3 regions of the Peribacillus sp. NPDC094092 genome follow, and region 2 is predicted to be linked to each of the others. Evidence: riboswitches for the same ligand, from Rfam matches in the RefSeq annotation. Region 2 holds a riboswitch; each other region holds the start of a gene.
What was found. Region 2 has a riboswitch for S-adenosylmethionine ahead of ACQKNS_RS09980 (methionine ABC transporter ATP-binding protein). Riboswitches for the same ligand answer to the same signal wherever they lie in the genome.
Positions count from the first base shown of each region.

Region 1: linked by a shared signal. The riboswitch ahead of ACQKNS_RS15750 (5-methyltetrahydropteroyltriglutamate--homocysteine S-methyltransferase) and the one ahead of ACQKNS_RS09980 (methionine ABC transporter ATP-binding protein) in region 2 are both predicted to bind S-adenosylmethionine.
Region 3: linked by a shared signal. The riboswitch ahead of ACQKNS_RS18965 (YezD family protein) and the one ahead of ACQKNS_RS09980 (methionine ABC transporter ATP-binding protein) in region 2 are both predicted to bind S-adenosylmethionine.

Region 1 covers NZ_JBNNUC010000003.1:23,438-25,704, forward strand. Annotated here, with positions in the region: gene ACQKNS_RS15745 (hypothetical protein) at 65-493, opposite strand; SAM riboswitch class I at 660-761, shown strand; gene ACQKNS_RS15750 (5-methyltetrahydropteroyltriglutamate--homocysteine S-methyltransferase) at 1,072-2,175, shown strand.
Region 2 covers NZ_JBNNUC010000002.1:213,350-215,616, reverse strand. Annotated here, with positions in the region: gene ACQKNS_RS09980 (methionine ABC transporter ATP-binding protein) at 1-901, opposite strand, end outside; SAM riboswitch class I at 1,143-1,254, opposite strand; gene ACQKNS_RS09975 (GNAT family N-acetyltransferase) at 1,383-1,865, opposite strand; gene ACQKNS_RS09970 (DUF4440 domain-containing protein) at 1,967-2,267, opposite strand, start outside.
Region 3 covers NZ_JBNNUC010000004.1:97,188-99,454, reverse strand. Annotated here, with positions in the region: gene ssuE (NADPH-dependent FMN reductase) at 1-209, shown strand, start outside; SAM riboswitch class I at 478-586, shown strand; gene ACQKNS_RS18965 (YezD family protein) at 757-900, shown strand; gene ACQKNS_RS18960 (phosphoadenylyl-sulfate reductase) at 1,084-1,788, shown strand; gene sat (sulfate adenylyltransferase) at 1,818-2,267, shown strand, end outside.

The sequences.
Region 1 (2,267 bases), on a different contig from region 2:
TTGATTTATCAAACACATTTTTTTACACCATAGCACGATCATACCTGGGTGTATGTAAACTCGTTCATAAAGTAAGTTTCATTTTCAATGCACCTTCGACGAGTTCATACGATTTAATAGTGCCAACGGGAATTTTTCTCACGATGTTCCAAGCATTAACATTCATTTTGATCGTTCTTTTTTCAAATTCAAAAAATGGCGGTCTGTTAAATATCCTTTGGTTGATAAAATTCCTGTCAATTGGTTCCATTTCCACTAATTCAAATAAAATCGTCCTTCTTTCCACATGAACCGGTTTAAATGTAATCCGGAAGGCTACGTTTTTCTTGAACATCATTTTTTTCACTTCCATCGTTCCGGAAAGCACTATATGCTTTGGCGTAATCTCGACTTTAATATCCTGACCATATGATTTCGTTCTTAAGATTTGCTCTATCATGGCTTCCGTTACCGTTATCGGTAAGCCATTTTTGAATGGACTGAATGTACTCATCCTTGCATTCCCCTCCTGCCGCTCATATGAATCTCCGGTTATAGCATATGCCGGGTTCCCTGATGAAGTAACACAACTCAATAATCGGTATATTCAAAATCTTCCACCTTCAGCCCTTGACCTTTATAAAAACTACCTGTATAGTCATAATTAATTTAATAGACAACTCTTATCCAGAGAGGCGGAGGGACTGGCCCTTTGATGCCTCAGCAACAGACTGATCATGTACTGTGCTAATTCCAGGAGTGTAAAAGCTTGAAGATAAGAAGAGTATATCGCTTTGCTGCCAACACCTCTTCTTATTTTTAAGAAGAGGTTTTTTATTTTTGGCTCTTTTCGTAAAGATTGTTGTTTTTAAAATGAAACGATTTAAGGTTGATTGGAGCGGAAGTGCGAGACTCCTGCGGGAGCAGCGGGGCAGGTGAGACCCCACAGGCGTTTACGCCGAGGAGGCCCACCGCCCGCCCCGCGGAAAGCGAGCATCTGGAGGGGAAATCAACCACACCTCACTACTTGGTAAATAGCAACAAAGTATGCGAAAACATTCTTATTTTTAAAAGGAAAGAAGGGAATGCAACATGTCAATCACTTTAACGAAAGCACCTTTCAGGGCCGATCACGTTGGAAGTTTATTAAGGCCTGAACGTTTACATATTGCCAGAAAGCAATTTAAGGAAGGTACCATTTCAGCAGAGCGGCTTCGTGAAGTTGAAACCGAAGAAATCAATCGGATTGTCGAAAAACAAATTGAAGTTGGATTGGAGGCCGTGACGGATGGTGAGTTCAGACGAACATGGTGGCACTTTGACTTCCTCGAACATTTACATGGCATCGAGGGATATGTGACGGAAAAAGGACTCACATTCGATGGTGTGGAAACAGAGAGATATAACGTTCGCAATACCGGGAAGGTTTCATTCAATCCTGAACATCCCTTCATTCGTGATTTCATTGAATTGAACAAAATCGTGAACGGACGCGCCGTTGCTAAGCAAACCATTCCCAGTCCGAATCAATTATTTGCTGTAGGCATTCATAATGAAGACATCTACCCTGATATTGAAGACTATGCAAATGATATCATCAAAGCGTATCAGCATGCTTTGAAGGCTTTTTATGAAGCAGGTGTGCGTTATCTTCAATTGGATGATGTATATATTGCCAGACTTTCAGCTCCAGATTTCCAATTCAAAGATGGAAAATATTCGAGGGAGCAGTTAATCGATCTTGCACTTCGCGTAATTAATGGAGCATTGGAAGGCAAGCCAGAAGACCTTGTCGTCACTACACACCTATGTCGTGGTAACTACCAGTCGACTTGGGCGTTTGAAGGAAGCTATGCCCGTATCGCCCCAACTTTATTGGCAAAAGAAAAAGTGGATGGATTTTTCTTGGAATATGATGATCAACGCTCAGGGGATTTCAAACCATTGGAATACATTCCAAATGGCGGTGCACGGGTCGTACTGGGTGTCGTCACCTCAAAAAATGGAGAAATCGAAGACAAGGAGGCTGTCAAGGCACGCATTAAAGAAGCCTCGCACTTCGTTCCTCTTGAACAGTTATGCTTAAGCCCGCAATGCGGCTTCGCCTCCACCCATCACGGCAACAAGCTGACCGAAGAACAGCAATGGGAAAAGCTGAAATTCGTCGTTGATATAGCAAAAGAAGTATGGGAATGATCCATTCGAACAACCTAATCGGCATCCAAATAACCGTGCCGATTAGGTTTATAAAAAGCGTCAAAGACATTCATCCTAAAGCCGAAGGCAAA
Region 2 (2,267 bases):
GAATTTCAGAAATATTGGCTGATAAAACACTTAAATGAACATCATATTTCTTCGAGATGGTTGAAAGCAAAGGAGTACCCGAAGTAGTCCCAATAAAATTAATTTTCCAAATTATCGGGATATGGGACCCTATGCTTTTCAGGAAACTTTGTGGAATTTCGTCATGTATGACCGTTCTCACGAAGTTTTTTGCAATATCCGTTTGCGGCTTCGCAAACACTTCGAAAACCGAACCTTGTTCAACGACGCATCCGCCCTCCATGACCGCTACCTTATTGCAGATTTCCCGAATGACTGACATCTCATGGGTGATTAGCAGAATGGTAATATTGTATTCTTTATTAATTTTCTTTAAGAGCTGGAGAACGGCGCTCGTTGTTTGTGGATCCAATGCAGATGTAGCTTCATCACACAATAAGATCGATGGATTGGTAGCCAATGCTCTCGCAATGCCGATCCGCTGCTTTTGACCGCCGGATAATTGTTCCGGATAACTCTTTGCTTTGCTCGATAAGCCAACGAACTCCAACAGCTCGCCTACCCGCTTTTTGATTTCTTTTCCAGGGGTTCCCGATAAAATCAGCGGCATGGCGATATTATCAAAAACGGTCTTTGAGTTCAGCAAATTAAAATGCTGAAAGATCATCCCGATCTTTTTCTTTTCTGCCCGCAATTCCTTCGGGTTCAATTTGGTTAAATCCATGCCCCCGACAATCACCGAACCGTCTGATGGCTGTTCAAGCAAATTGACCAACCTGATCAACGTACTTTTCCCGGCCCCGCTATAACCGACTACACCGAATATATCGCCCTTTTCCACTGTCAAATTGATGCCCTTCAAAGCCTCGACAGTCTGTTTCTTTGTTTGATAAACCTTTTTGACATTTTGAAACTCAATCATTCAATCTCCCCCCATGCTGTTTATTTGTACGAATTCATTATCCAGAGAAGAGCTTTGCAAAGTTTCATAATGGTAGGGCTGAATTTTGGAATTCACGAGTAAACCTGAGAAAACCAATTCTCCAATTAACCTTCTGCATTTTGAATAAACAAAAGAGGCCTCTTCCGTCATCAGACAGAAGAGGCCTCTTTTAGACATAAAAAAGAGTAAACTCTTAAATTAATTATCTAAGAAAAGCTCCTTCTTATCTTTCAAACTTTCGTCCGTTGGAATTAGCACAGTATTTTTACAAAAGTAAAAACCCGCTGCCGAGGTATCATAGGGCCAAGTCCCTCCACATCTCTTGATAAGAATTAACGTTGTATTTAATTATGTCCTTCACTATATATTCAAATTTCTCTAAAGTCAACCCTATTTTTTTCGCACTAAACATTTTCATAATATAGTGAAATGACGCTTTTAAAGTTATAACAATATAACTTTATTTCATTTTTAATGATTTGCTCATTCTCCATACAGGGTACTTTTCATTTTCTTCGCTTATCTTCTTCATGCCTGAATTCGTATATAAACGAATCGCCCTTCCATTATCCGGAGAAACCCTTAAATGATATTCCGGGACATTGAATTGCCTGTAAAAGTTTTCTGCATAGCGAACCAATTCCTTGCCAAGGCCTTTACTGCGGTAATCGGGAATAAGATAAAAAAGATTCACATAGCCGATTTCCTTTCCTTCATACTCCCGAATTTGAAGTTCCATTTGTCCAATCGATTCTTGGTCCTTTTCAATGATCACCTGTCCGCCCGGAAATTTGCGGACCCGTTCTTTCATCCGTTGCAAATATGTATTTTCATCTCCGAAACCATCTTCAGATCCAAAACTTACAACATAGGAATCTTTCCTGAATGTAAGGATGATATCTTTATCTTTGTCGGTATCAATAGTACGAAAAATCAGCTTCATCCGCCCCTATCATTTTAGTGAAATAGTTTTTGATTAAGCAAAATTCATTTTACTTACGCTCATTTAAAATATTTATTTTTTCTTTTTCATGAATAATAGGCTTAAGGGGACCTTTTCGTTTTTGTGCCTTGATGAAAAAACATTTGCCATCTTCCATTCGTACATTTCCAGATTGAACTCCTTAAGGTATGTTCCTCTTTATCTTCATCAAAAATCCGGTACGTCGTTAACACGGTATCCTCAGACAATGGATGCATATCAAATTGACTTAGTGTCATTTTCACCGGTCGAGCTCCCTCTTGCCCCAAAAAGTCGCTCTTAGACCATATATTACCCGAGCTGCCGAACTCAAAGAAATCATCTTTCAATAATAATGAAAGCTCTTCCGGGGATGTACGGACT
Region 3 (2,267 bases), on a different contig from region 2:
GTGGAAGTAACAGGCATCTATTGGCGATTGACTATGCGCTTAAACCATTGATCTCAATATTGAAAGGCGAGCCGCTGCAGGGCATTTATTTTGTTGATAAGGAAATAGATAAACAGAATTCAGAAAATCCGATTAATGATTCGCAATTAATTGATCGCGTCCAGAGTCAAGTTCAAGAATTTGTAGAAGCGATACAGTTAAGAAATTAATGACTTCAAGTAAGCCTTAATAAAAAAGGACTGGAATTCTAGAAAATGTTTTTTAAAGTAATTACAGGCATCAATAATGAAAATAGACTCATTTTTTTGGAGACATTATCTAAAAAAACGAGTCTATTTTCGTATTTAAATGAACAAAAAATCATTAATTGAATAGTGTGTATAAAAATAGCAGTTCATCCATAATATTAAACCAAGTTATTTTATAAGAAAACTCCATTGACAAGGATTAAATATATGTTAATATTTAAAATAATAAAACTTATCCAGAGCGACGGAGGGAATTGGCCCTTTGAAGTCCAGCAACCTGCATGATGGATGCAAGGTGCTACCTCCAACAAAATGTTGATCATTTTGGAAGATAAGGTAATGATATTTACCTTGGGATCTTTCCATCATGGAAAGATTTTTGTTTTTGGAAAAATTGCAAGCAAACCATAACAATGTAAGGTTGTATGGAATTATATAAAACTTAGAAATTCATTTAATCAGCGTTGAAAATAAAATATTCGCGGATTTTCTTAAAGGAGGAACTGGTTTGAATAAAGAGAATCAGCTTGAAGAAATATTTGAACGACTTCAAGAAATGCTTAACTCAATGAAATATGGATCCATTACACTTATTGTCCAGGATGGTAAAATCATTCAAATGGAAAGAAATGAAAAATTAAGAATTAAATAAGGTATCTGCTGACTAGAAAAACTAGAGGCGGGTTTAACTGATATAAAGAGAGTATTGGTTAGATTCGTCTCTTTTTTCCTAGAATCAAATAAACTGGGGAAGATTAAAACGGGAATTGATCATCAGTTACTCTAACCTGATACAGCAAGTTTTTAGAGGGGGCTACAAAAGTTGGCTGGATTAATAAACTATGAAAATTTCAATACAGGGGAATTCCCTGCATTTCCTGAAGACAGTGACACAAAAGGGGCTTTGGAAGTATTGCAATGGGCGAATGACCATTATGGAAACAAACTGATTTATGCTTGCAGTTTTGGTATCGAAGGCATCGTGCTAACGGATTTATTGGCGAAGGTCAACCCTTCGGCAAAAATTGTTTTCCTTGATACGGATGTTCATTTTGAGGAGACTTACCAATTGATCGAGCAAGTGAAAAAGCGCTATCCAAAGCTTTCGATTGAAATGAAGAAACCTGCCTTGACGCTTGAGGAACAGGCAGAGGAATATGGGGATGAATTATGGCTTAGTGATTCCAATAAATGCTGTAACATCCGTAAAATCATTCCGCTTACCGATGTGCTTTCAACGGCAACAGCATGGCTTTCGGGACTTCGGAGGGAGCAATCCGAAACAAGGGCTAAGACCGAGTATATCAATAAGGATAATAAGTTCAAGTCAGTTAAAATATGTCCACTCATACATTGGACATGGAAAGATGTTTGGCGCTACGCCCACAAAAACGGACTTCCATATAATATCCTGCATGATAATGGATATCCGAGCATTGGATGTAAAACGTGTACAGCACCTGCATTCAATGCAGATGATTTACGCTCAGGCCGTTGGCAAGGAGCCCAAAAAACGGAATGCGGATTACACTTATCTTAAATAAATAGAAACCATAGGGGGAAAATAGCATGACAATCAGTTTACCGCACGGAGGAACATTAATCGATCTTTGGGAACCAAAATATGATTTTAGTAAAATAACAAAATCAATCGAAATCGATGAAATTGCTTTAAGTGATCTTGAATTGATAGGCACTGGTGCCTACAGTCCGATTAAAGGATTCTTTACAAAAAGTGACTATGAGGCAGTGGTCAAGGATATGAGGCTTAGCAGCGGGCATGTATGGAGCATCCCGATTACGTTGCCTTTGACTGAAGAAACTGCAGCAACCCTTACTATAGGTGAAGAAGTAACGTTGACACATGAAGGTGAAACTTACGGGGTTCTCACCGTTTCCGATATTTACACTCCAGATAAGCAATTGGAAGCTACATTAGTATATCAAACGGATGATGAGAAGCATCCCGGAGTAAAAAATTTATATAACCGCGGTGATGTATATGTCGGCGGGGAAATA